Regions from separate parts of the Enterococcus sp. AMC1251 genome, predicted to be linked through region 2. Evidence: riboswitches for the same ligand, from Rfam matches in the RefSeq annotation. Region 2 holds a riboswitch; the other holds the start of a gene.
What was found. A riboswitch is a leader RNA that binds a small molecule or an ion and turns the genes downstream of it on or off. The one in region 2 is predicted to bind magnesium.
Positions count from the first base shown of each region.

Region 1: another riboswitch for magnesium. It lies ahead of AC4BBR_RS06405 (LCP family protein); the one in region 2 lies ahead of AC4BBR_RS10360 (phosphatase PAP2/LCP family protein).

Region 1 covers NZ_CM177098.1:1,376,061-1,380,968, reverse strand. Annotated here, with positions in the region: gene alsS (acetolactate synthase AlsS) at 1-470, opposite strand, end outside; M-box (ykoK) riboswitch at 884-1,053, shown strand; gene AC4BBR_RS06405 (LCP family protein) at 1,330-2,256, shown strand; gene AC4BBR_RS06400 (FtsW/RodA/SpoVE family cell cycle protein) at 2,253-3,434, shown strand; gene AC4BBR_RS06395 (FtsW/RodA/SpoVE family cell cycle protein) at 3,431-4,621, shown strand; gene AC4BBR_RS06390 (MurR/RpiR family transcriptional regulator) at 4,832-4,908, opposite strand, start outside.
Region 2 covers NZ_CM177098.1:2,184,147-2,189,054, reverse strand. Annotated here, with positions in the region: gene AC4BBR_RS10380 (hypothetical protein) at 1-71, shown strand, start outside; gene AC4BBR_RS10375 (hypothetical protein) at 342-635, shown strand; gene AC4BBR_RS10370 (hypothetical protein) at 625-921, shown strand; gene AC4BBR_RS10365 (hypothetical protein) at 953-1,687, shown strand; M-box (ykoK) riboswitch at 2,138-2,305, shown strand; gene AC4BBR_RS10360 (phosphatase PAP2/LCP family protein) at 2,579-4,159, shown strand; gene AC4BBR_RS10355 (YxeA family protein) at 4,825-4,908, opposite strand, start outside.

The sequences.
Region 1 (4,908 bases), 810 kb from region 2:
CTAGCACCTTTTTTAGACGATTTCGCCAACCGAAAAGCATTTGCTAGGACTTCTGAAATGGTCTCAGGATCTTGAATTTCCGCACTGTACTTGGTAATCGGTTCAAATAACGCTGCATTGTTCATGCTTTGATGCGTTAATTTTAGTAAATCGCTTCGCTTCACTTGACCTCCGATCGCTAGTACAGGATCTCCTTCTGCTGTAGCTGTCACTAACCCTGTCGCCAGATTACTCGCTCCAGGTCCACTTGTCGCAACCACTACACCTGGATTTCCAGTCAAACGTCCAACTGCTGCTGCCATAAACGCTGCATTTTGTTCGTGACGAGTTACGATCAATTCTGGACCATCATCCACGAGTGCGTTGAACAAACTATCGATCTTTGCTCCTGGAATTCCAAAGACATAATTAACTTGGTGGTTTTTCAAGCTTTCTACAATCACTTCAGCGCCATTTTTGCTTTTATCCATCTTCTGTTACACTCCTTTTATAATCGTGTTCCTTTCCATTAAAGTACTTATTTAAAAAGAAATAGAACGAACAATCAGTAAAAAACGTCTTCTTTATAGTACAGTTAAATAACCTTTTTTTTATTATAGCATGCAAACTATTTTTTGTTTAATCATTTGTTTGACAAAAAATCAGCAGAATCTTTATTTCAAATCAGTATCAAATTTCAATTTTTTACTTATGTTTAAGAAAAAGTAAAGAAAATAATTTGATGTTTTTTTTGATACATCCAATTCCGCTGCACGAATCCCTTGAAGACAGAATTCTGCACTTAAAATAACAAAATATTTTTATTTTAAGTAAATATATTATAAAAAAATTAATATTTACTTTGTTGACTTCAACAAATATATTCATTATATTTAAGACGATCTAAATAACTTGTTAGGTGAGGCTCCTATGGAAACACAGGCTACTGCTCAAAAATGTCGAAAGACAGGAATGGGTAGGACAGGAATTGTCGAATTAAGGCTTTTCACAAAGTAGCTAAAAGCTCAGCTTTTTACGTTTCATAGTGCTAAAACTCAACGATGAGAATGATGAAAAGCTCTTTTTGTGCTAAAATCAATCCCCCTTCGCTGAGTTATTTTAAGCGAAGGTTTTTTTGATAAATAATGCTGTTGTACTTCTGATTTTTCTGGAGGTGGAAATAAATATAACTAAAGGCGTTCGGCGATACCAATGCTAACTTTCTTAGTCTATATGAAGTCAACACTCTCATTATTTTTAGCATAAAAAACTTTTAAAACGACATCTAAGTCAATTCCTAATGCAAACTTTATTTGATGATCGATTAAAATGATTAGCGAGGAATAAAAAATGAAAACAGTAAAAAAAGTCATTATTTCTATCATTCTTTGTACACTTCTTCTCCTTACAGCGCTCGGAAGTTATGCTGTAATCAACTTTCATAAAGGAAAAAAAAACGCTCAATCACAAATAAATTCATCTAAGAATAATAATTTTTCTGGTGATAAACAAACGAATACGAAAGAAATCACTATCATGTTGATTGGGGATGACGGTCGTGAAGATGACGAAGATGGCGGGCGAGCAGATACTCTTATGGTTGCTCATTATAATAGTGAAACAAAACAACCAAAACTTGTTTCAATCATGAGAGATTCCTATGTCGAAATCCCAGGGTACGGTTTAGAGAAAATTAACGCTGCTTACGCCTTTGGCGGAGCAGAATTGACTAAAAAAGTTCTTAATGATTCATTAGGATTACCAATCAATTATTATGTTTCAGCTGATTTCAATAATTTTATCCGATTGATTAATGACCTTTATCCAAAAGGAATTGAAATTGATGCTGAAAAAGACATTAATCTAGACAATGTAGATATCAAAAAAGGAAAACAAGTCATGGATGGCAATACGCTGTTGCAATATGCTCGATTTAGAATGGACGAAGAAGGCGACTTCGGTCGTGTTAGAAGACAGCAGCAGGTTATGGATGCCTTAGCTAAACAATCAAAAAATGCCATTCCAATTCTTCAACTACCAAAAATTGCTGGTGAAGCTGTTGGCTACTTAGATACAAATATACCTACAAATCTTCTTGTAGATTTAGCAAAAGACTTTCTTACGGGGAATGTAAAAAATATGGAAACATTATCTGTACCGGTTAAAGGAAGCTGGTCATTTAATGATCACACTGAAGCAGGCAGTGTTTTGGAATTCGACGAACAGCAAAATGAGCAAGCTATTCGCGATTTCTTGGATGATGGGGCAAAAAGATGAAAAAGTACAAGCGTTTATCTAAACTACATTATTTAGATTTTTATATTTTAATCCCTTATTTCATCTTATGTATCGTAGGTATCTTAATGGTTTATAGTTCTAGCTCTTATCAATTATTAGACAGTGAATTAGGAACAGCTAGTAAGGCCATCAAGCAAACAATCTCCTTCGTTATAAGCTTGATTTGTTTGAGTTTTGTTTACCGGATCAATTTGAATGTCTTACGTAAACCTAGAATGTTGCATTTTTTACTCATGTTAACGTTTCTTTCGCTAATCGCTTTACCAATTATTGGAACAAGTGTAGGCGGTGCAAAGCGTTGGATCAATTTAGGCTTTCTTTTGTTTCAACCATCTGAATTAGTTCCTTTGGTACTTATTCTTTACCTTTCTACTAATTTATCAAAAAATGACAGGTTAGTTCCATTTTCTTTTAAAAATCATAAGCAGTCACTTTTAGTTTCATTCTTTTTTATGATATTTGTTGCTCTTCAACCAAATATTGCTGGAGCGTCCATGATTTTTATCCTTGTATTAGTGTTATTTTTATCTAGTGGGCTTTCTCCTTTATTTATTTCGCTTGCTTTGATTGGATTTGTTGCATTGAAACGGCTGGGAACAGTTTTATTATTGTCGATTCCAATGAATTGGATGCCCACAAAATTCAGTTATTTGGTCACACGTTTTGAAGTGATGCAAAATCCTTTCATCGACCCTACTGGCAAAGGCTTCCAAACCTCAAATGCCTATTATGCGATGCACAATGGTGGATTTTGGGGTCTTGGTTTAGGTAATAGTATTCAGAAAAAAGGGTTTTTACCCGCTGCAGACACTGATTTCATTTTTGCTATTTGTATTGAGGAGTTAGGGTTGATTTTTTCTTTGGGTATTTTATTCTTAGTTTTCTTTATGGTAGGTCGTTTGTTTTTATTAGCAATAAAATCAAAAACACTTTATTACTCTTATCTTTATATCGGTTGTGGAATGTTACTTTTACTTCAAGTTGCTGTAAACGTTGGAAGTCTCTTAGGGTACATTCCAATGACAGGATTAACATTTCCATTTATTAGTTATGGTGGCTCTAGTTTACTGATATTAAGTGTTACACTAGGAATTGCTTTAAATGCTCGAGGTACAGAAATTCGCAAAACCTTTAATCGACAAGGAGGACAGCTATGAGAAAATCGTTTGTTTTAAAAAATGAACCCGTAAATTACGCTCTACTCTTGCCTGTTTTTCTTTTGATATTGGTTGGATTTATCGCTCAGTATGGAGCCTTCTCTGCCGATCCTTCTGTTAAGTCCGCTACACCTTTGCTAATGAAACAATTATCATGGACTGTTTTAGGGCTGGGTACGATGTTTATCACGATGTTCATTCCTATTAAATATTTATGGAAAGCTACACCTATACTTTATGGTTTGTCGTTGTTCTTGATGGGACTGCTTATAAAATTTCATGATCCCGTTATGGCAGCTGCTACAGGAACAAAACGTTGGATTCGATTAGGACCATTTTCATTTCAACCATCAGAGTTCATGAAACTTGGCTATATTTTGATGCTGGCCTATATTGTCACAAGAAGAAGACAAAAATCGAAAAGTCCGTCAACATTAAATGAAGATTTTCATTTGTTAGGTGAATTATCACTCGTCAGCTTGCCTGTCTTTGGATTAATGTTTTATCAAAAAGATTTTGGAACAAGTTTAGTTTTTATTTCAATTTTTCTTGGTGTCGTACTTGTATCTGGTTGTTCTTGGAAAATTCTGGCGGTCGGTTTTGGAATTTTAGGAACGCTTGGCATCAGCGGGATTTTATTAGTTTTAACAGAACGAGGGCAAAAAATACTTACCTACCTTCATTTTCAGCCTTATCAATTTAATCGGATCCATGCTTGGCTCAATCCTTTTGAATACGCTGATTCTATTTCATTTCAACAAGCAAGAGGGTTAACTGCAATCGGTTCTGGTGAACTATTAGGAAAAGGTCTATCGAATCTACAAGTTTATGTTCCTGTCAGAGAGTCTGATATGATTTTCACCGTAATTGGCGAAGCATATGGTTTTGTGGGAACTTGTGCATTGATTCTGCTATTCTTTTATCTAATTTATCAAATGCTGATTTGTACGCTAAATGCAAAACGTGAATTTTATGCTTATATTACGACGGGTGTGATTATGTATTTCTTATTCCATATTCTAGAAAATATCGGATCTAATATCGGTTTGCTACCATTGACGGGGATTCCTTTGCCTTTTATTAGTCAGGGAGGAACGGCATATTTGACTAATTTTATTGGGATCGGGTTGATTCTTTCGATGTATTATCAAAAGGAGAAAACTAGCTCCGTTACCTCAGAGAAATAATAGAGAATTGCTTTACAGCTAAACTTTTATCCTTGTTTAGGGTGTGTGACAAAATGTGTAAAAACATTTTGCTACACACCCTTCGTTGTATATTCTTTACAATCATATTACTTATAGGTAGCCGTTTTCTTACTTCAAGCCTCATTCAATATCTTCCAACTATCCTATGTGTCTTAGAAAATCGCAAGTGTTAAAATTAAAAGTTCGCACTTAACTATCCTTTTTATAAATTTGAATTTTCTTCTTACGAACTTCCTTAGCCAACTTCTCAATGATGAATATTGCGG
Region 2 (4,908 bases):
TTGATAAAAAGTATCCTGATTTGAAATTAGCATTTTTTATTGATGATGCTGAAAGTTACATTGAAAATTAAATACAAAAGGCACTTTACTACCTGATTAGTGTCAGTTAGTAAAGCCTTGACTAGTTAAGAAGTAACTCACTAATCAAGTTGCCAGTAGCTAAAAAAGCTAGCTGTATTTATTGTACAAAAGTTCAAGACACGACACTTTCTATTAGTTGGAAAGTGTCTTTTTTTAATTCAGTTAAGGCTATTTTCATCCCTAATAGCCGATTAATCTAAATAAATATGAACTTTTTACAAAATGTTATGTTTTTTTAGATTTATATGGCTAATGAACCGATGAAGGAAAAAGAATTTCGTTCAAGACGAGCGCGACTAACCTTAGAAGAGTTACAGAAACAAGGCGTCGATGCCGCAGTCGTTCTAGGAAGCATTCAGAAGCAAGCGAAGAACTTGGCTAAAGCTGAATATGCTTTGTTAGTGTCTCAAGGGACGTTGTATCGATTGGACAATGAACAATTAAAAAGAGTCAGTCAGTTTTGGGTCAATAACTGGCTAGTTGACCAATTAAAAATTCCTTATGAAGGACCAAAAGATAAAACGGAAGGGCTGGTGAATTGGTTTGGCAGATAAAATTACAGTGAATCCTGGTGAGTTATCCGATATTACAAGTAAGATTCAAAGCGTTGTTAGCGAATTAGAATCATCCTACAGTTCCTTACAAACTATTACAGGAAGTGAGTATTATGTGGAAGGAATGGCGCAAGGACAAGTCGCACTGTTCAATGTTGTGACAGCTCGCATGGAAGAATTGATTTCCCATTATGCTCGATTAGGAGAGTATGTGACCTATGCAGGAGAAACCTTTGTGGAGTTGGATCAATCGGTCAGTAGCGACATAAAGTCAAAGGAGAAATAATAGTCAGTAGTTTTAGGAAATGAGGGTAGGTATGAAAGATGTAAAATATAAAGAAGGTGAGTGGCAATCGCTATCTGAAGGAATCGTCCTATTAACCAGCTCAGGTCTATTCCAATGGCTCGCAGAAGCGGATCGTATCAGTGATGATGCAAAAAGCTTTTGCGACACATATGATGTGGATCACGCTATAGACATAGATACAGCTAGTAATACAAATTATGAAGAATTAGAAAACCGATTAATCTTATTACAACAAGCTATTCAACATGTACCAGACACACTTTCTGGCGGAGTAGATCAGCCATTTTACAATGCGATGGATTCCTTGATAGAGAAATTAAGTAACATGAACATCATGGGCTACGAAACAATGGCAAGAGGGTCATTTTCTAACGGCGTAAATAGCGAAGGTGTCGCTATGCCAAAAATGAAAGTGACACTAGAAGATCTTTTAGGAAATAGTTCTCCCCTAACGGACTATCTTCGTGTAGAATATAATCAGATGAAGCAACAAATCGGTGATGTTAGTTTTGAAGAGTATAAAAATATGGCTTTTGCGGATACCTCTTTTGATTACTATTCTAGAAAAGAAGAAATAAAGGATTTAGCTGTACTCTTAGCCATAAACGGCGCATTACCGTTACCAATTATGGTGGCTTTGGGGCTAAGCACAGGTGGAAAGAATATCAGTGATGCTTTATGCGGGAAAGATCTGTTTACAAGGGTTTCTGGCAAGAATAGCCGATTAATTTTTTGGGGTTCATAGAACTGTTTCAATACGCGATAAACAGAAGAAACAGAGACCTTCTTTTGACGGCAATTTTGCTCATAGACGTGGTATTTTTAGATGATCTCGAAGAAAGTGAAGCTTTCTTCGAGATCAAGTAGCACTTTTCAATAAGGTTTGTGTCTTCTTTGATGCCACGATGAGGACAAGAGTGAACTAAATAATCAATGTACCAGAAAATACTTGGCAGATTCGACCCTTAATGCGTTCTTTTTTTAAAAAAATTCATCGAAAGTAATGTTTTAGCCGACTTCATTCTAAAGAATATAAAGGTGTCTTTTCTATTATTTGACATTAAAAAAGATGCCGGTGATTTCTCACCAATATCAGAAAGTATAGAGCCATTTTTTTAATTAAGAAAAAATAAAGACTTTTAAAATTACTTGAAAAATATTCTTTTCAGCGTTATTATTTAAAAAATAAATAATTAACTAACCTTGTTAGGTGAGGCTCCTATACAAACATAAGCTATTGCGCAGCAACGTCGAAAGACGCCAATGTGTAAAATAGGAATTGTCGGATTAAGGCTTTTCATAAAATAGCTAAGAACTTTTCTTTACGTTGTATAGTGCTAAAACTCGGACGATGAGATTGATTGAACGTCAAACGTCGTAGTGAATTGTTTGGCTTTTTTGTTTTCTTACGATAGAATTGATAATCAAGTACATAATCTTTAGTTATCTACTTTCGCGCATACACGAATAATTAAGAAATACTCTGTTAGAATACGTATGTCTTTTGAAATATGATTTTAAGTGTTATTTTATTTTTTTATAAATGTAAATTCATAAAATAATCAAAATATTTATTTTATCCAAATAATTTGATAAGCAAAAATAAACTGAATGCAACAATGAAGGGATTTATCACATGTATACGTCGAAAGAAAAAAAGTTAACGCCTGCAATCTTAGGTTTACTGTTTTTTTTAGTGCTCACTTTTTTAGTAGTCAATAATAGTTCATGGTTTAATTATTTAGATTCATCTATTTATAAATTTAATTGGAAACCTAATGAGCTCGTTACGAATATCATTAATTCATTTGCTAAAACAGCTACGATTGTTCCGATATTCGCTGTAAGTTTCCTTTTTTCTTTCCTTCTATGGAGAAAAAAGCAAAGAATTTTAGCATTTTGGATGAGTAGCAATGTGTTTGTGGTTAGCGTCTTAGGATTTATTCTCAAACACTCTATTGCTCGAACAAGACCGAACGTAGAACAATTGGCTGAAAGGACTTCGTACAGTTTTCCAAGTGGTCACTCTCTTTTAGCAATGTGTCTAGTGTGTTCTGTTTTATTGATCTTACCAATAGTGTATTCAAAAGATCAAAAAAAATATCAAGTACTAAAAATAGCATTGCTAGTGTATGTCTTATTAATTGGACTGAGTCGAATCTATTTAAGAGTTCACTATCCTAGTGATGTCATAGGAGGATTTCTTCTAAGTTATACTTGGGTGAATGGTTCATACATTTGTCTTCAAAAAATATATCTAAACAAAAAATTCTCAACAACTGAGGCAAAAACAAAATTTATACAACGAATAGTATTAAGTGTATTAACGATCATTTTGGTGATTGTTACGGGAACCTCTTTTTATGCAGCTAGTGTATTTAGAAATGTTCAAAAAACCGCAGATAAAATCTATCAGCCTCTTAATAGACCTACTAAAACAGTAGAATTAGAGAGTAATGAACCTGTTAGTTTTTTACTTTTAGGGATTGCAAATGATTCAAAGCGAAAAACAGACTTTCGAGCAAATACAATTATGGTAGTCACTGTTAACGATCAGCTAAAACAAACAACAATTACTAGTATTCCAAGAGATGCTTATGTAGAAATCGTTGGTAAAGATGGCGCTTATGACAAGATTAATCATGCCCACTCTTTCGGTGGTGAAGAAATGATGGTTGACACGGTGGAACAATATTTAGATATACCAATTAATCATTATTTCGTCATTAATATGGATGGACTAGCTTCATTGGGAGACGCTGTCGGAGGTGTGACAGTTAATAATGATTTTGAGTTTGATGCTGAAGGAATTCATTATCCTCAAGGAAAACAACATTTGAACGGATGGGAAACACTTCAATATGCTAGAATGCGCTATGAAGATCCTTTAGGTGATTATGGTAGACAAAAAAGACAGCGAGAAGTGACTATTGAACTAGTAAAAGAATTGACGTCAATAAAAAACGTTTTTCGTTATCAAGAGTTATTAGATGTGATTGGTGAAAATGGACAGACGGACATGACCCTTGATCAGATGATTCTATTGATGAAAAATTATCAAAAAGCACTAGATAATATTGAAAGTTACCAATTGCAAGGTGAAGGATTTACTGGAGATGGATTTACCGGTGAGGAAGGAATTTCTTATCAAGGTATTTTGGAAGAAGAAAGACAAAAAGCCATTGCTGAATTAAGAAAACAATTGGACTTAAATTAGCTATTGATAAATAATAATGGAAAAAGTTCTGAAAGTTAGAGTGGAAATTCTACTTCTAGGACTTTTTTTATGCGGTGAAATTATTGAAATGAGAGGAACAGGCTTTAGATGGAATGAAGTTGACTGCGAAAGAGCTGGAAATGTCCAATGAAAATTAAACTCTTTTGAAGTTATATTACATAATTCACTGAGGTCATACGCTTAATGAGATTAAATCAATAGTAGGAGATAATTGGTCAGTTAAATCTTATGGTTCAAATGGTTTTGTCACTAAGTCCGAGTGGTGATCCAATAATCTATTTTTATAGTTTTTTTTATTTTTTTGTCGATTTAAATTCACTTCGGGTATATGATTAATGATTTCTCAAAAAAATATATAAATCATCTATATGTGTGGAAAAAAGAAACAATAAAATTTAGATATAATCTTAAGTGGGGTGCTTTCTCTTATATGAGATAAGAAATTTCAATAAAAATCCAAACGAATGACCTAAAGAACAAGTTCTGCTCCGCGTAAGTTTGAATTAGAGCATAGTAATAAAACAGATATAATATCATTTTCCGCTAATACGAACATAAGTTAAGTCTGTCACGATCACTTCTAAAGACTTGCGGTCTGGGAAGTGTCGATTGAGTTTGTTGGCAATTTGTACTTCACACTAACATTACTCGTTCAATTTTTCAAGCGCCTTTTTTGGAACAGCCTTTTCAGGAACTTCTTCCCAGCTGAGAACACCTTTTTTAGGATT